One region of the Streptomyces sp. NPDC050448 genome, then DNA from elsewhere that is predicted to be linked to it. Evidence: riboswitches for the same ligand, from Rfam matches in the RefSeq annotation. Region 1 holds a riboswitch; the other holds the start of a gene.
The links. Region 1 has a riboswitch for glycine ahead of gcvP (aminomethyl-transferring glycine dehydrogenase). Riboswitches for the same ligand answer to the same signal wherever they lie in the genome.
Positions count from the first base shown of each region.

Region 2: linked by a shared signal. The riboswitch ahead of gcvT (glycine cleavage system aminomethyltransferase GcvT) and the one ahead of gcvP (aminomethyl-transferring glycine dehydrogenase) in region 1 are both predicted to bind glycine.

Region 1 is NZ_JBFAJR010000012.1:8,100-17,325, reverse strand. It holds gene AB0I68_RS16465 (glutamate-cysteine ligase family protein) at 1-1,292, opposite strand, end outside; gene AB0I68_RS16460 (hypothetical protein) at 1,788-2,408, shown strand; gene AB0I68_RS16455 (DUF5999 family protein) at 2,743-2,949, shown strand; gene gcvP (aminomethyl-transferring glycine dehydrogenase) at 3,078-5,963, opposite strand; glycine riboswitch at 6,160-6,258, opposite strand; gene AB0I68_RS16445 (PRC-barrel domain-containing protein) at 6,372-6,743, shown strand; gene AB0I68_RS16440 (DNA polymerase IV) at 6,930-8,411, opposite strand; gene AB0I68_RS16435 (MerR family transcriptional regulator) at 8,491-9,129, opposite strand.
Region 2 is NZ_JBFAJR010000018.1:76,809-86,034, reverse strand. It holds gene gcvH (glycine cleavage system protein GcvH) at 1-319, opposite strand, end outside; gene gcvT (glycine cleavage system aminomethyltransferase GcvT) at 400-1,515, opposite strand; glycine riboswitch at 1,700-1,803, opposite strand; gene AB0I68_RS21920 (AAA family ATPase) at 2,047-2,679, shown strand; gene AB0I68_RS21915 (enhanced serine sensitivity protein SseB C-terminal domain-containing protein) at 2,827-3,561, shown strand; gene AB0I68_RS21910 (enhanced serine sensitivity protein SseB C-terminal domain-containing protein) at 3,622-4,362, shown strand; gene AB0I68_RS21905 (ABC transporter permease) at 4,897-5,889, shown strand; gene AB0I68_RS21900 (ABC transporter substrate-binding protein) at 5,931-7,697, shown strand; gene AB0I68_RS21895 (ABC transporter permease) at 7,839-8,840, shown strand; gene AB0I68_RS21890 (ABC transporter ATP-binding protein) at 8,837-9,226, shown strand, end outside.

The DNA of each region.
Region 1 (9,226 bases):
TCGATGCCCCACGCGTCCAGCCCGGCCGCCGCCATCGGCAGCAGCTCGTCCAGGACCAGCCGTACGGCGGGGACGCTCGCCAGCCCGCCGCCCCGGCCCCGGCGCGGCCAGCGCAGCCGCGCGTCGATCCCGTACCGGCAGGCCGCGTCGAAGTTGGCCTCCGCCTCGGCGAACGGCAGCCGGGTCCACACCGGCCGCTGCTCGTCGGCGAGAGTGCGGACGAGTCCGTAGTAGAAGGCGGCGTTCGCCACGACGTCGGCGACCGTCGGCCCGGCCGGCAGCACCCGGTTCTCCACCCGCAGGTGCGGCATCCCGTCGGCGACCCCGTACACGGGCCGGTTCCACCGGTAGACCGTGCCGTTGTGCAGGACCAGTTCCTGCAGGCTCGGCACCCCGCCCTCGGCGAGCACGCGCAGCGGCTCCTCCTCGTCGCAGATGGGCAGCAGGGAGGGGAAGTAGCGGACGTTCTCCGCGAAGAGCTCGTACGCCGACTCCACCCAGCGCTCCCCGAACCAGGTCCGCGGCCGCACCCCCTGGGCCTGGAGTTCGGGCGGCCGGGTGTCGGTGGCCTGCGTGAACAGCGGCGGCCGGGACTCCCGCCACAGCTCGCGCCCGAACAGGAACGGGGAGTTGGCACCGACGGCTATCTGCACGGCGGTCACCGCCTGCGCCGCGTTCCACACGTCGGAGAACCGGGCGGGCGTCACCTGCAGGTGCAGTTGTACGGAGGTGCAGGCGGCTTCCGGGACGATCGACCCGGTGCTCCACGTGAGCCGCTCGACCCCGTCGATGTCGAGCATGAAGTCCTCGCCGCGCATCATCAGGATCTGCTCGTTCAGCAGCGAGTAGCGGTCCACCGCCGAGAGGTTGGCGGTGACCAGGTCGGCGCGGGTGATCGTCGGCAGGATGCCGATCATCACCACCCCGGCGTCGATCTCCGCGGCCTGCCGGTGGGCATAGCCGAGCCCCGCGCTCAGTTCCTCGGCGAGCTGGTCGAATACCCGGCCGCCGAGCCGGTGCGGAAGTACGTTGACCTCCAGGTTGAACATTCCGAGTTCGGTCTGGAAATCAGGACTCGCAATCCGCTCCAGAACCTGGGCATTCACCATTCTCGGCAACCCGTCGGCACCCGCGAGATTCAGCTCGATCTCCAGCCCCATCATGTTCTTGGGGCGATCGAACCTCTTCTCCGCCAGAAGCCGCTCCAGTCCCTCCAGGCACTCGTGAAGCTTCCTCCGATACTTCTGCCGATCGGACAGGTCGAATCCGCCCGCCACGACCTTCTCCCCCATCGAAGCGTCCCTCCTCGAGTGGGCCTGGCCTGTGCCACCCAGGCGCGCGTGTACGGTCGATGATGCCCCGGCGGCGTGATCGATAACGCCGAGGGGGCATGCATGGCGGGGAGCGCGCGCCGGTTTGGCCGAAGGGCGCTATGGCACATTCACTTGGCAAGACACGGTATGCAAATTCCGCATCGGTTTTGCCGGTTCCGGATAATGGACGCTTTCCAGCCGAGCCCCTGTCCGGTAACCTGCGAGGTCAGCGCGACATGTTCGCGCGCAACCGGCATGAAAGCCATGTCAGCGGGACCGGTAAGCACCTTGCCGGCAATAGGCGGGACGGCTAGCCGAAACACTGCGTGAACACATGTCGTATAAACTCCGCAAACGAGGCAGAGAGTTGGCGCGCGGCCATTGCCCCTCAGCCCCCCTCTGGCCCCAGAATGCGACAGCGCCGTCCGCACCCTGCCCCGTTCCACAGGTCTCCCAAGTGAGAGGCGACCCACCATGCCGCTGCATGTCCCTCCGGCTCCCGCGCCCGCCCTGCGCAGCGTCCTCGCGGCACTCGGTTCCCCCACCGCCGTCCACGAGGCGCACACTCCGGCCCTGCGCGCGCTGCAGGGTCCGATGACCGCCGAACTGCCACTGCCGGTCCACGTCCTCGACCGGCTGAACATCTCCCAGCTGGCCGCGGGGGGCCGTCCGCCCCGCACCCGGCTGACCGCCTGGCGGTTTCTGATCCGCAGCGGCGACCGCTACGTCGCCGCCGCGGACACCCGGCTGACGCCGGACGGCTGGGCCTTCTCCCATTTCTTCGAGGGCCCCTATGTCGCGGCCACCGAACGCGCCCTGCGCCAGGCGGAATCGCTCGGCAAGAACTACCAGGCGCGGCTGCTCTCCGTACCGGAGCTGTACATGTTGACGCTGTGGCTGCACGGGGCGGTCGGCGCCGACGCCTCCGCCGGGCTGCCGGCCGCCGCGGATCTGCTGGTGCCGCTGGCGCCTGCCCCGCCCGGCATCGCCGCGTACCGGCCGCATCCGGTGTCCGAACTGCTGCCCGTGATGACCCACCGGCTCACGCCGCCGAGTCCGCCGCTCCCGCCGTCGCTGGCCGCGCCGGCCGCCTGACCGGGGCTCGAGCAAGGTCTGAGCGGGGCCTGAGCGAGGTCTGAGCGGGGTCTGAACAGGCACGTTTCGGGCCGGTGACCCGTACGACCCATTCGGTCTAGCCCACTCGGGTCATCCGCGAACCACCCGAAATGACAGGGGAGTTGAGTTGAACCGCCCGCACGAGTGATGCGTCATCAATCTATGAGGACAGCTGCCGGGAAATCCCTGCGGACTCAAGTCCGGAGGGCAACACTGGGACCCTGACCAAACCATGACGTTGATACGGGGGGCGGCCATGAACAACGCATCGAGCCGCAGCACACAGACCACACCGCAGCGAAAGAACGCATCCATGTGCCAGCACCAGCCAGCGTGCCCGTCAGCCGACTCCGCCGACCGGGAAGCCGCCAAGCCCGTGGCCAACCACCCGGAACAGGGCTGGAGCCTGCTGTGCAACGGAGTCCTGCTCTTCGAGGACACCGGCGAGCTGCTGCCGGACGGCCAGATCATCGCCCCGCACCGCCCGCTCGCGGCGGCGCAGGTGATGAAGGCGGCCTAGCCGACGGCAGTACGGAATGGAACGGAAAGGGGCCGGCCCGGAGATCATTCTCCCGGACCGGCCCCTTCGTCATGCCGTTATGTCATACGAATGTGTCACGTCGCCGAACGGACACGATGCCGTACGGCTCAGTTGTCGTACTCGTCCAGCGGCGGGCAGGAGCACACCAGGTTGCGGTCGCCGAAGGCACCGTCGATGCGGCGCACCGGCGGCCAGTACTTCTCCGCCGCGGTGACCCCGCCGGGGAAGACGGCCTCGTCACGGCTGTACGGGTGGTTCCACTCGCCGCCCAGCGCCGCCGCCGTGTGCGGGGAGTTGGCCAGCGGGTTGTCGTCCACCGGCCACTCGCCGCCCGCGACCCGGTCGATCTCGCCGCGGATGGCGATCATCGCCTCGCAGAAGCGGTCGATCTCGGCGAGGTCCTCGGACTCCGTCGGCTCGATCATCAGCGTGCCGGCCACCGGGAAGGACATGGTCGGCGCGTGGAAGCCGTAGTCGATCAGACGCTTGGCGATGTCGTCCACGCTGACGCCCGTCGCCTTCGACAGCGGGCGCAGGTCGATGATGCACTCGTGCGCGACCAGGTTGCCCGGGCCGGTGTACAGCACCGGGAAGTGCGGCTCCAGGCGCTTGGCGATGTAGTTGGCGCCGAGCACCGCCACCTGGGTGGCGCGCTTGAGACCCTCGCCGCCCATGAGGCGCACGTACGACCAGGAGATCGGCAGGATGCCGGCCGAGCCCCACGGCGCCGCCGAGATCGGGCCGACGCCCGTCTCCGGGCCCGCGGTCGGCTGGAGCGGGTGGTTCGGCAGGTACGGGGCCAGGTGGGCCCGGACACCGACCGGGCCGACGCCCGGGCCGCCGCCGCCGTGCGGGATGCAGAAGGTCTTGTGCAGGTTCAGGTGCGAGACGTCGCCGCCGAAGTGACCCGGCTTGGCCAGGCCCACCAGGGCGTTGAGGTTGGCGCCGTCCACGTAGACCTGGCCGCCGGCGTCGTGCACCTGGGCGCAGATGTCGGCGACGTGCTCCTCGAACACACCGTGCGTCGAGGGGTACGTGATCATCAGCACGGCGAGCTCGTCGCGGTACTGCTCGATCTTGGCGCGCAGGTCGTCCGCGTCCACCTCGCCGTCGTCGGCGGTCTTGACGACGACGACCTTCATGCCGGCCATCACGGCGCTGGCGGCGTTGGTGCCGTGCGCGGAGGACGGGATGAGGCAGACGGTGCGCTGCTCGTCGCCGTTCGCGCGGTGGTAGGCGCGGACGGCCAGCAGACCGGCGAGCTCACCCTGGGAGCCGGCGTTGGGCTGGATGGAGACCTTGTCGTAGCCGGTGACCTCGCAGAGACGTTCCTCCAGCTCGGTGATGAGCGTGAGGTACCCCTCGGCCTGCTCGACCGGGGCGAACGGGTGCAGCTGGCCGAATTCCGGCCAGGTGACCGACTCCATCTCGGTGGTCGCGTTGAGCTTCATGGTGCAGGAGCCCAGCGGGATCATGCCGCGGTCCAGCGCGTAGTCCTTGTCCGCCAGCTTGCGCAGGTAGCGCAGCATCGCGGTCTCGCTGCGGTGCTGGTGGAACACCGGGTGCGCCAGGTAGTCGTCCGAGCGCAGCAGGCCCTCGGGCAGGGCGTCGGCGGTGGTCTCGTCGAGGGCCTCGATGTCGGCGGTGACGCCGAAGGCGGTCCAGACCGCCTCGACGCCGGCGCGCAGGGTCGTCTCGTCACAGGAGAGGGAGACGTGGTCGGCGTCGACCTGGAACAGGTTGACCCCGCCCTCACGGGCGGCGGCGACGACCTCGGCGGCCTTGCCGGGCACCCGGGCGGTGAGGGTGTCGAAGTACGAGCCGTGCACGAGCTCGACCCCGCCGGCCGTCAGACCGGCCGCGAGGAGGGCCGCGTAGCGGTGCGTACGGCGGGCGATCGTCCGCAGGCCGTCCGGGCCGTGGTAGACGGCGTACATGCCGGCCATGACGGCGAGCAGCACCTGCGCGGTGCAGATGTTGCTGGTGGCCTTCTCGCGGCGGATGTGCTGCTCACGGGTCTGCAGCGCCAGGCGGTACGCCTTGTTGCCGTCCGCGTCCACGGAGACGCCGACGAGGCGGCCCGGCAGCGAGCGGGCGTGCTTGTCCTGGACGGCCATGTAGCCGGCGTGCGGGCCGCCGAAGCCCATCGGGACGCCGAAGCGCTGGGTGGTGCCGACGGCGATGTCCGCGCCGAGCTCGCCCGGGGAGGTCAGCAGGGTCAGGGCGAGCAGGTCGGCGGAGACGGCGACGATCGCGCCGAGGCCGTGCGCCTGGTCGATGACCGGCTTGATGTCCCGTACGGCACCGGAGGCGCCCGGGTACTGGAGGAGCACACCGTAGACGCCGCGCTCGGCGACCTCGGCCGGGATGCCCTCGGACAGGTCGGCGACGACGACCTCGATGCCGATCGGCTCGGCGCGGGTCTCGATCACGGCGATGGTCTGCGGCAGCGCGTCGGCGTCGACGAGGAAGACGTTCCCCTTGGACTTGCCCACGCGGCGGGCCAGCGTCATGGCCTCGGCGGCCGCGGTGCCCTCGTCGAGCAGGGACGCACCGGAGGTCGGCAGGCCGGTGAGGTCGGCGACGACGGTCTGGAAGTTGAGCAGCGCCTCGAGGCGGCCCTGCGAGATCTCGGGCTGGTAGGGCGTGTACGCCGTGTACCAGGCCGGGTTCTCCATGACGTTGCGGAGGATCACCGGCGGGGTGAAGGTCCCGTAGTAGCCGAGGCCGATCATCGGCGTCAGGACCTGGTTGCGGTCGGCGAGCGAGCGCAGCTCGGCCAGCACCTCGGCCTCGGTCCGCGCCTCGGGCAGGTTCAGCGCCTCGGCGCTCTTGATCACATCCGGCACCGCGGCGGCGGTCAGTTCGTCCAGCGAGCCGTAGCCCACGTGGGCGAGCATCTTCGCCTGCGCCTCGTCATCCGGGCCGATGTGGCGCTGCTCGAAGGGAATGCCTCGCTCCAGCTGGGAGAGCGGAATGCGGTTGGCGGTCATGTACGGAGGCCTCCTGGGTCGTACGACCTGCGAGGGGCACCACGGCGCGGGCACCCGGACGGCCTCCCCCTCTGTCATCTCAACCTGAGAGCTTCACCGGAGTCGCGGTATGACCCGCTGATCCGGCTTTCACCGTCGGTGAGGAGGGGAACCGGCACTGCGCACCCGGTACCCGCCCCTGCTTTCCAGAGTGGCCTCGTCGCGTGCGGTACGTATGCCTGAGAGATTCCGGGGAGGATTTGCTCCTTCGGCGCCTCCGTCATGCTCACTCGGAGGACTCTCCCGCACAGGGTCAACAGCCGTCACCCAGCCTACCAGCGAGGTTCTGCGGCCTCCCTCGAGTGGCCCCCACTCCGGAAATGCACTTTTGTTGTCATTACGGAGGAGTTGCGACCATGTGGAGGGACCGTGCAGACCGACATCGATCCGCGCAGCCTGATCGGCCGCAAGGCGTTCGACCGCAACGGCACCAAGATCGGTACCGTCGACGAGGTCTACCTCGACGATGCCACAGGCGTGCCGGAATGGGCCGCCGTCCGGACGGGCCTGTTCAGCCGGGACGCGTTCGTCCCCCTGGAACCGAGCGAGGTGGTCGACGACACCCTGCGGGTCCCCTTCGAACGCTCCCTCATCAAGGACGCCCCGGACTTCGGCGTCGGCCGCCACCTCTCCCCCGAACAGGAACTGCAGCTCTACCACCACTACGGACTGGACGTCTCCCTCCCGTCGGACATCCAGCGCGACTTCGGCCGCCTGGCGAACGGCGACGACTCCTCCTGAGGACTGTCCCGTAATCCCCGGTGGCTCAGCGCGCGGCGTCGGATGCGGTGCATCGCAAAGCGGAGGGGCGCTCCCCTACAGGGCGCTTCCGGGCGCCCCGACAACGCTGGGGGCACCTCCCAGCTAGCTGGGGGACGAGGTGCGGCAGCCGGCGTCGTGCGCCCGCCGGGGATTGCGGGACAGCCCTCAGGCCGTCCCTTCCGGCGCGGGCTCCCCTACGAGGGGCAGCGGATCGGACGGCTCCAGCTCGGGGTCGTCCACCCGGAAGGTGCGCACCCGGCCCGGTGGCGATCCGGGCCGCTCGAACCGCACGGTCACCCGCCCGACCCCGCTGCCCTGCACCCACCCGGGCCCGTACACGGCGTGCCGTACGTCACTCCCGGCCGCCCAGCGGCGCTCAGGGGCGGGCTCCGGCGCCCCGGGCGGCTCCGCACCCTCGGGAGCCTCTGCGGGCCCGCCAGGCCCTCCTGGCCCACCGGAGCCATCCGGTCCGCCAGGCCCGCCAAGTCCTCCAGGCCCGCCGGACCCTCCCGTCGCTCCGGCCTCCGCAGCAGCGTCCGGCTCGGCACCCCCGCCCACCCCAGCCGCCTCCGCGGCCATGGACTGCGCGAAGAGGTCCTCCTGCGTGTAGTCCGCCAGCCCGGTCACGCCCACGCCCAGCAATCGCACCCCGCCTGTGGTGTCCACCGCCTCCAGCAGCCGCGCCGCGGCCTCCCGCACCACGGCGGGGTCGTCGGTGGGCCCCCGCAGCGTCTCGGAGCGCGTCAGGGTCGAGAAGTCGTACCGCCGCACCTTCAGCACGATCGTGCGCCCCGAGTGCCCCGAGTCCCGCAGCCGGTGCACACACCGGTCGGCGAGCCGCTGCACCTCGTTCCGGATCCGCACCCGGTCGTGCAGGTCCACGTCGAAGGTGTCCTCGACCGACACGGACTTCGCGTCGCGCTCGGCGACCACCGGCCGGTCGTCCAGCCCCAGCGACATCCGGTACAGCCCCACCCCGTGCGAGCGCCCGACCATCCGGACCAGCTCGTCCTCGCCGGCCTCGGCCAGCTCCCCCACGGTGGTGATCCCGGCCCGCCGCAGGTGCTCCCCGGTGGCCGGCCCCACCCCCGGCAGGGTCCGCACCGACATCGGCGCGAGCAGGGCCCGCTCCGTCCCCGGCTCGATCAGCAGCAGCCCGTCCGGCTTGGCCTCCTCCGACGCCACCTTCGCCAGCATCTTCGACCCCGCCAGCCCGACCGACGCACTGAGCCCGGTCGCCGCCAGGATGCCCGCCCGCAGCCGCTGTCCCGTCTCCAGCGCGGATTCCGCGTCGAAGGCGGTACCGCCCGCCTCCAGGTCCACGAAGGCCTCGTCCAGGCTGAGCGGCTCCACGAGCGGTGACAGCTCCCGCAAAAGCGCCATGACCACGTCGCTGACCGCCCGGTACAGGCTGAACCGCGGGATCAGGCAGGCGCCGTTCGGGCAGAGCCGCCGCGCCTGGGCCATCGGCATCGCCGAATGCACCCCGAAGCGCCGGGCCTCGTAGGAAGCGGTGGCGACCACCCCGCGCGGTCCGAGTCCGCCGACGATCACGGCCTTCCCGCGCAGGCTCGGCTTCGACGCCTGCTCCACGGAGGCGTAGAAGGCGTCCATGTCCAGATGCAGGATGGTCGGCGCGGCTCTCACAGCCCCGATGCTGCCTTACGCCACTGACAATCGGCCGAGGCCGGGCCCGGCGCTCTCACGGCCGGGCCGGTGACTCGGCTCAGCCGGCCCGGTTGCGCCGCGCGGCCAGTTCGTCCGTCGGGTTGTGGCCGACGACCGTCTCGCCGGTGTCGACCCGCTCGCCGTGCAGCTGCGACAGCGCCTTCTCGACATCGCGCCACACCACGCCGACGGCGATGCCGAAGATGCCCTGCCCGCCCTGGAGCAGGCTCACGACCTGGTCCGGCGAGGTGCACTCGTACACGGTGGCGCCGTCGCTCATCAGCGTCATGCGCTCGAGGTCCGAGAAACCGCGGTCCCGCAGGTGCTGGACGGCGGTCCGGATGTTCTGCAGTGCCACACCGGTGTCCAGGAAGCGCTTGACGATCTTGAGGACGACGACGTCCCGGAAGCTGTACAGGCGCTGCGTACCGGAGCCGTAAGCGGGGCGCACCGTGGGCTCCACCAGCCCGGTCCGCGCCCAGTAGTCGAGCTGCCGGTACGTGATGCCCGCCGCGGCGCACGCCGTCGGACCCCGGTAGCCGACCTGCTCGGGTGCCGGGTCCGCGCCGGCCGGCGCGACCGGCACCGCTTCCGGCTGACGGCGCGCGGAACCAGCCGCACTGCCGTGGAGCGGGTACGGCCCACCGTCACTCCGCACGGGGATGCCCCCGGTCGTACCGTCGCCCGTGACTCTCACGCCGACCCTCCGTCCTTGACCTGCCCACTCGAACGGTAGGCAGTCACCAGGGGTGCGTCAACGATCGCCACACTCGGCACGCCGAGTGATAATCACC
Region 2 (9,226 bases), on a different contig from region 1:
CGATGCGCACCTTGAACAGCCAGCCACCCTCGAACGGGGCGGTGTTCACGAGCGCCGGGTCTTCCACGACGTCCTGGTTGGCCTCGACGACCTCACCGGTCACGGGGGAGTACAGGTCGCTGACGGACTTGGTCGACTCCAGCTCACCGCAGGTCTCGCCCGCGGTCACGGTGTCGCCGACCTCGGGGAGCTGGGCGTAGACGACGTCACCGAGCGCGTTGGCCGCGAACTCCGTGATGCCGACCGTCGCGACGCCGTCCTCGGCGGTCGACAGCCACTCGTGCTCCTTGCTGTAACGCAGCTGCTGGGGGTTGCTCATGACCTGATTCTCCTGGATGCGGGGGAGTGGATACGAACAGCGGTCTTGCGTACTGAGACGGCCGGTACGGCGTACGGGCGCTACTTCTGCCGCTTGTAGAACGGCAGGGCCACGACCTCGTACGGCTCATGCGTACCGCGGATGTCCACGCCGACGCCGGACGTGCCGGGCGCGGCGTGCACCGCGTCCACGTACGCCATCGCGATCGGCTTGCCCAGCGTCGGGGACGGGGCGCCCGAGGTGACCTCGCCGATGACCTGTCCGCCGGCCACGACGGGGAAGCCGGCGCGCGGGACGCGGCGGCCCTCGGCGATCAGGCCGACCAGCTTGCGGGGCGGGTTCGTGGCGGCGCGCTCGGCGGCGGCCTCCAGGGCGGCGCGGCCCACGAACTCGCCCTCCTTCTCGAACTTGACGACCCGGCCCAGACCCGCGTCGAACGGGGTGAGGGAGGTGGTCAGCTCGTGCCCGTACAGCGGCATGCCCGCCTCCAGGCGCAGGGTGTCGCGGCAGGACAGGCCCGCCGGGACCAGGCCGACGCCCTCGCCGGCCTTGGTCAGCGCCTGCCACAGCTCGACGGCGTGCTCGGGGGCGACGAACAGCTCGAAGCCGTCCTCGCCCGTGTAGCCCGTACGCGCGATCAGCGCGGGCACGCCCGCGACCGTGCCCGGCAGGCCGGCGTAGTACTTCAGGCCGTCCAGGTCGGCGTCGGTGAGGGAGGCGAGGATGCCGGGGGACTCCGGGCCCTGCACGGCGATCAGCGCGTACGCGTCACGGTCGTCGCGGACCTCGGTGTCGAAGCCGGCGGCGCGCTCGGTCAGGGCGTCCAGGACGACCTGGGCGTTCGAGGCGTTCGCGACGACCATGTACTCGGTCTCGCCCAGGCGGTAGACGATCAGGTCGTCGACGATCCCGCCGTCCTCCTGGCAGATGTGCGTGTAGCGGGCGCGGCCGACGCCGACGGTGGAGATGTTGCCGACCAGCGCGTAGTCCAGGGCCTTGACGGCCTCCGGGCCGGTCAGCGTGATCTCGCCCATGTGGGAGAGGTCGAAGAGACCGGCCCTGGTCCGAACGGCGTTGTGCTCGTCGCGTTCACTGGCGTACCGCAGGGGCATGTCCCAGCCCGCGAAATCGGTCATGGTCGCACCGAGGAGGCGGTGCAGCGCATCGAGGGCGGTCAGGCGGGGGGCAGTGCTCATGGGTGTGGCTCCCGGGTCCCAGGGCATGACATGACGAGGACGATCCTCCCCATCTGTCATCGGAACCTGAGAGGTTCGCCGAGAGTTCCCGGTCGGACCCGGGGAACGTCGACTTGCACCTTGGGTGGAGCGCACGCGGATGCCGTCGTGAGGGACGGCGGCGCGGCTCGCTTTTCAGATCTGCCTCATCCACGCGGTACGGGGCCTGAGAGATTCAAGGGAGGTACTTGCTCCTTCGGCGCCCGGGCACGGCCTCGCGGCCTGCCGGGACTCTCCCGCGCGGATTCAAGCGGCCGGTATGCAGTTGGTCCAGATGGCGCACATCATTGCACGCCGTCCGGGCGATTGGGCGGGCGGGCCCGAAAGAACGTACGGACCGGTGATGCGGCCGGGAAGCGGGGACCGGAACCGGGGACTGCCGGATTACCGTCTCTTTACACTCAGTGGGCATGGGGTCCTGCGTGGGCCCGATTGGGGGAGGCGATCACCGTGCGGAGATTCGGAGCGCTGGCGGCGACCGGGACGGGAGCCGTGGACGGGGTGCCTGCGGCGCGGCGGGCGCGCTCCGACGGCGGTCCCGTACGCGACCTGCGCGGCCGGGGGGCGCACGGACCGCAGTGGCTCGGCTTCGCCGAAGGGGACATCGTCGTGGTCTCCGGCCTGCCGGGCGGCGGCAAGAGCACGCTGATCAAGCGGGCCGCGGAGGGCGGCGGCATCGACTCCCAGGACGTGCGCGAGCGCTGGGAGCGGCGGATGCCGCGGGCGCTGCCGTACGGGGTGTACCGGCCGCTGGTCCGCTGCGCGCACTACTGGGGGCTGTGGCGGGCGCTGCGCTCCGGGGCCTCGGCGGTGGTCCACGACTGCGGAACGCAGAGCTGGGTCCGCGGCCTGCTGGCGGCGGCCGCGCGGCGGCGGGGCCGGGGGCTGCACCTGCTGCTGCTGGACACCACCCCGGACGAGGCCCTGGCCGGGCAGGCGGCGCGGGGGCGCGGGGTGTCGGCGTACGCCTTCGCCCGCCACCGCGGCGCGGTGGCCCGCCTGCTGCGCGAGGCGGAATCGGGCCGCCTCCCCGCGGGCTGCACCTCGGCGATCCTGCTGGACCGCGGCTCGGCCTCCCGCGTGACCCGCATAGCCTTCCGCGCCCCCGGCTCCGTGATGCCCTGAGGCCGGGGCCCCCGGCCGGCCCCCGCGGCACCGGGCCCGCACCCGTCGGCACAGGCGGTGCGGGAGGCGCGGAGCACGGGCGTACGGGGACCCACTAGCCTCGGCGTGACAGCAAGGCAGCGAGAGCGACCACAAGCGGAGGCGGAGATGCACGGCGGCGGCTGGCCGGACAACGAGCTGGAGCACGTGCTCGGGGCGGCCCTCGGGCAGGCGGACGCCGGGGCCCGGATCGTCGAGGTGCTCGGGCGGAGCCAGGTATGGGTGCCCCTGCCCGGCGGTGGCGGCCCGGACGGGGCCGGCCTCATGCTGCCCACCATGGACATCAACGGGGCGGCGTACGTCCCCGTCTACAGCTCCGAGGCCCAGTTCCGCGCCTGCGTCGGACCCGCCATGGACTTCGCCGTGGCCCCCGCCGTCGAGTTCGCCCGCGGCCTGCCCCCGCAGCTCGGCATCGCCGTGAACCCCGAGGGCGCCGTCGGCGTCCCGCTGCCCCCGCCCGCCGTCGCGGAGCTCTGCCGCGTCGGCCGGTCCCCGCTCGACGGCCCCGCCACCGGCGGCCGCGTCCGGCTCTACGAGCCCGACTGGCAGGACGACCCGGTGGACTTCCTGAACGCCGCCGCCGAGGAGTTCCGCGCCACCGGCGTGGTCGCCGCCGCCCACCGCTGCCTGGCCAGCGTCGAGGGCGGGGCACCGGAGCTCTACATCGGTGTCCGGCTGCTGGGATGGGAGCCCGGAATGCGGAACGCCCCGATGGACGCCCTCGGCCGGGCCCTGACCCGCGTACCGCCGCCCTGGCCCGTGCAGTTGATCCTTCTGGACGCCGCGCAGGACCCGGTGGTCGACTTCATCGTTACGCGCGTACGCCCCTTCTACCTCCCTTAGGGCCGCTTAAGCTGGGTGCGGATACGGGTGGGACGACGGGCAGACGAAGAGGAGTACCGGGTGAGTGCGTCAGGCACGGCCGCGGCCGGGCAGGTCGAGCACATGATGCGCCAGGTGACTCCCGGGCGCTTTGAGAGTTATGAGTCGCTTCTGCATGCCCTCGCCGAGGGCCGTCTGTGGATGCTGCTCTGGCAGGGCCAGCCGGGCTCCCCTGACGCCCAGTACGGCGGCATGGAGGTCGAGGGCCTCGGGTACGCGCCGTGCGTGACCTCCCCCCAGGAACTGGCCGCCAGCGGCTGGAGCCGCGGCTACGAGGTGGTCACCGGCCGGGACATCGCCCGCGCCCTGTACCCGGACCGCTGGGGGCTGTGGCTCAACCCGCACGCCCAGGGCGGCGGCCTCGGCATCCCCTGGGCCGACCTGCGCCGGATCGCCACCGGCCTCGACCGGATGCCGGCCGGTCCGCTGCGGCTGTCCGAGCCCGCCCTGGAGCTCCCGCAGTTCTACGGGCTGCTGACCCAGCACGCGCACCGTACCCCCGCCGTCCGCTCGCTGCGCCGCGCCTGGGTGCAGCCTGCGCTGGGTTCGCCGTACCTCGCGGTCGGGCTCGACCTGTACGACGCCTCCGCGCCCGCGCTGGAATCCGTACGGGAGATGATGCGCCAGTCGGTCGGCGCGGTCCCCGAGGGTGTCCCGGTGTGCACGGTGGCGCTGGCGGACGAGCACGACCCCGTCGCGATGTGGCTGCGCACCCAGAGCCGCCCCTTCTACGACCGCGAGGGCCAGGCCCCCGCGTACTGACCCCGGGCCGCCGACCCGGACTGCCGACCTCCGGGCCTCCCGTCCGAGGTCTGCCCGGGCTTTGAGACAGCCGTATCGAGTCAACCGAAGGCCGCAGGGAACCACCGTTCCCTGCGGCCTTCGACTTGTCCTGATTTCATCGTTGTTGTGGGGCCAAAAGGCATGCTCCTGCCGCCAGTTGGGCGCCATGTCCGATTGCGTACCGAACGGACGGTGTTGATCCGCTCAGGCGGGAGCGAAGTCCGGATAACGGGAACTCGACCCTCACATCACGGTTGCGCATCCATTCACCTGCGGGTCTGGCGGCTGATCGACGCGCCGATGAAGACTCCCCACCCAAGAGCCGGTCAGTCCTCCAAGACGCGGTTCGGCATATGTCTTTCGCTTGTTGCTTCGCACAGCTCTTCCCGCAGTTCCTGCACTTCACACGCGTATTGCGTGGCACCACGCACTCCGAGCGCCACTCCGCACCAACGCCGCCACAGCGGCGGGCATGGGCCGGCAACCCGTCGGCCGAGAGGGGTCCCCACCACGATGACGGCACCACTGCATGACACGAGCGCGGAATCACCCGCACCCGTGTCCGTAGCCGACGTCCCAGCCAAGGCCATCGAAGGCCGCTCGCCCGGCCGCATCGCCTGGATGCGGCTCAAGCGCGACAAGATCGCGCTGACCGGCGGCGTGGTCGTGATCTTCCTGATCCTGGTGGCGGTCTTCGCACCGCAGATCGTGAGCCTGCTGGGCCACCCGCCCAACGAGTTCCACGAGGACTTGATCGACCCGGACCTGGGCACACCGCTCGGCTCCTTCGGCGGCATGAGCTCCGACTACCTGCTCGGCGTCGAACCCACCAACGGCCGCGACGTGTTCAGCCGGATCGTCTACGGCGCCCGCATCTCCCTGGTCGTCGCCTTCCTGTCGGCCTTCGTGTCGGTCACCATAGGCAGCCTGCTCGGCGCGCTCGCCGGGTTCATCGGCGGCTGGGTCGACGGCCTCATCAGCCGCCTGATGGACCTGCTGCTCGCCTTCCCGCAGCTGCTGTTCACCATCGCCCTGGTGTCCGTCGTCCCCAACTCCCTGTGGGGGTTCTCGGGTTCGGGCGTCCGGATGGGCGTACTGATCGTCGTGATCGGCTTCTTCGGATGGCCCTACATCGGCCGTATCGTCCGAGGCCAGACGATCTCCCTGCGGGAGCGCGAGTACGTCGAGGCCGCGCGCAGCCTCGGCGCGGGCCGCGGCTACATCCTCATCAAGGAGCTGCTGCCCAACCTGGTCGCGCCGATCCTCGTCTACTCGACGCTGCTCATCCCGACCAACATCCTGACGGAGGCCGCCCTCAGCTTCCTCGGTGCCGGCGTCAAGCCGCCCACCGCCTCCTGGGGAAAGATGCTCTCCGACGCCATCCCCATCTACCAGGACGACCCCGCGTACATGGTGGTCCCCGGTATCACGATCTTCATCACCGTCCTGGCGTTCAACCTCTTCGGGGACGGGCTGCGTGACGCACTCGACCCCAAGGGCAGCTGAACCGCTTCATCGATTCACCCACCTATGGAGGTTGGACCAACGTGATCCGCAGAAAGCAGGCATTCGCGATCACCGCCGTGATCGCCGCCCTGTCCCTGACCGCCGCGTGCGGTGGCAATGACGGCGACAAGAAGTCCGAGGGCAAGGGCGGAGGCGGCGCTGCCTTCAACGCCGCGACCACCGCCATGGTGAACCCCTCGGACGCCAAGGGCGGTGAGCTCAAGCTCTGGTCGCCGCAGGACGTCGACTACCTCGACCCGGCGCGCGCCTACTACGGCTTCGTGTGGGACATCCAGCGCCTCTACGTGCGCCAGCTGCTCGCGTACGACAGCAAGCCGGGCAAGGACGGCAGCAAGCTCGTCCCGGACCTCGCCGAGGGCCTGCCGGTCCTGAGCAACGACGGCAAGACGTACACCCTCAAGATCAAGGACGGCGTCAAGTTCGAGGACGGCACGCCGATCACCTCGAAGGACTTCAAGTACGGCATCGAGCGCGTCTTCGCGCAGGACGTGCTGTCCGGCGGTCCCACCTACCTGATCGACCTCCTCGACCAGGGCCAGAAGTACCCCGGCCCCTACAAGGACACCGACGCCAACAAGATGGGTCTGAAGTCCGTCGAGACGCCGGACGACAAGACGATCGTCTTCAACCTGGCGAGCGCCAACTCCGACTTCAGCTACCTGCTGGCCATGCCGTCGTCCTCGCCGGTCCCGGCGGCCAAGGACACGGGCGCCACGTACACCAACAAGCCGGTCTCCACCGGCCCGTACAAGGTCGAGAGCTTCACCGCGAGCAAGGGCGCGACCTTCGTCCGCAACGAGAACTGGGACCCGAAGACCGACACGATCCGCAAGGGTCTGCCGGACAAGGTCTCCTTCACGGTGACGACCAACCCGGACGACATGGACGCGCGTCTGCTGTCGGGCGACATCGACCTCGCCATCGACGGCACGGGCATGCAGCAGGCCGGCAAGAACAAGGTCCTCAAGGACGAGAGCCTGAAGAAGAACGCGGACAACCCGTTCACGGGCTACATCCGCTACTTCGCCTTCCCGACCACGGTCGCGCCGTTCGACAACGTCGAGTGCCGCAAGGCCGTCATCTACGCGGCCGACCCGAAGTCCCTGCAGACCGCCCGTGGCGGCCCGACCAGCGGTGACCTCGGCGCCAACATGCTGCCGCCCGGCATCCCCGGCTCCGACAAGAGCTACGACCCGTTCAGCCTGACCAAGGGCGAGCCCCAGGAGGCCAAGGCCAAGGAGGCCCTCAAGGCCTGCGGCAAGCCGGACGGGTTCGAGACCACCATCGCGGTGCGCAACAACCGCGCCCCCGAGGTGAAGACCGCCGAGTCCCTGCAGGCGTCGCTCGCCAAGGTCGGCATCAAGGTCACCATCGACCAGTACGACGGCAAGCTCTCCTCCTCCACGATCGGCTCGCCCGAGAACGTGAAGAAGAAGAACTACGGCATCATCGTGATGGGCTGGGGCGCCGACTACAACTCCGGCTCGGGCTTCCTGCAGCCGCTCGTCGACGGATCGTTCATCCAGCCCAACGGCAACAACAACTACACGATGATCAACGACCCGGAGATCAACCAGCTGTTCAAGACGGCCGCGGCCGCCGCGACTCCGGAAGCTGCTGCTCCGTTCTACACGGACATCAACAAGAAGGTCATGGAGAAGGCTCTCTACCTCCCGATCAACTTCGACAAGGCCTTCGTCTACCACAACCCGCGTCTGACGAACGTCTACTTCAACGACTCCATGGGCAAGATCGACCTGGCCACCGTCGGCATCGCCGCCAAGTAGTCGAGTCGTCGAGTCGTCACGTAACAACAGGCAAGTGCCTTCACCGCACATGCGCTAGTCCGAAGGGCAGGTGAAGGCCGCAGGCGGCGGCTGTCGTCCCCACGAGGGACGGCAGCCGCCCGCCCCGGGCGGCCGACTGCAGTGCTCGTCTACCTCATACGACGGCTTTTCAACGTCGTCGCCACGCTGCTGGTGGTCTCCGTGGTCACCTTCGGTATCTTCTTCGCGGTCCCCAAGCTCACAGGCAGCGATCCGGCCCTGATGTACGCCGGCCGCGAGACCAACGAGACCGCCCTGGCGGGCATCCGCGTGAAGATGGGCTTCGACAAGCCCATCTCCGAGCAGTACCTGACCTTCGTCAAGGGCATCTTCGTCGGCCGCGACTACGACGGCGGCACCGATGTCACCCACTGCGCCGCCCCCTGCTTCGGCTACTCCTTCAAGACCGAGGCGCCCGTCTGGGAGACCATGGTCGACCGCATGCCGGTCACCCTCTCGCTCGCCCTCGGCGCAGCGGTGATCTGGGTGATCGCCGGTGTGGCGACCGGTGTGATCTCGGCACTCAAACGCCGGACCGCCATCGACCGCACCGTCATGGTCGGCGCGCTCGCAGGCGTCTCCCTGCCGATCTTCTTCACCGGCATGGTGGCTCCCGCGATCTTCGTCTACAGCCTCGGCTGGCTGGACGTGTCCAACTACAAACCGTTCACCGAGGATCCACTGGCCTGGCTCAACTCCCTGATCCTGCCGTGGGTGACCCTGGCCTTCCTCTTCGCCGCGACCTACGCCCGCATCACCCGCGCCACGATGCTGGAGGTCCTCGGCGAGGACTACATCCGCACCGCCCGAGCCAAGGGGCTCAAGGAGGGCGTGGTCATCCGCAAGCACGCCCTGCGCTCCACCCTCACCCCGATCGTCACGATGTTCGGCCTGGACCTCGGCGGACTCCTCGGCGGCGCGGTGCTCACCGAGACGACCTTCAACTTCCAGGGTCTGGGGACGGCGGCCGTGGCCGCCATCGGCCAGGGCGACCTGCCCGTGATCATGGGCGTCACCCTGCTCGCCGCGCTCTTCGTGGTGATGGCCAACCTGATCGTGGACCTGCTGTACGCCGTCATCGACCCGCGCGTGAGGCTGACGTGACCGAGAACCCCACCACCGGCAGCGGCTCCGGCGAGTCCGCCGACCGCGAACCCGTCGTCGGCGGGCCCGCGTTCGTACCCGAGCAGGCCGGGCCGCCCAAGACCGGCCCGTCGAACAGCGCGGCCTTCCTCTCCGTACGCGACCTCAAGGTGCACTTCCCGACCGACGACGGCCTGGTCAAGTCCGTCGACGGGCTCTCCTTCGACCTCGAGCGCGGCAAGACGCTCGGCATCGTCGGCGAGTCTGGCTCCGGCAAGTCGGTGACCTCGCTGGCCATCATGGGCCTGCACCGCACCGGCAACGCCCGCAGCCGCCCGCACATCTCGGGCCAGGTCGTGCTCGACGGCGAGGACCTCGTGCGGGCCGACGCGGACCACGTGCGCAAG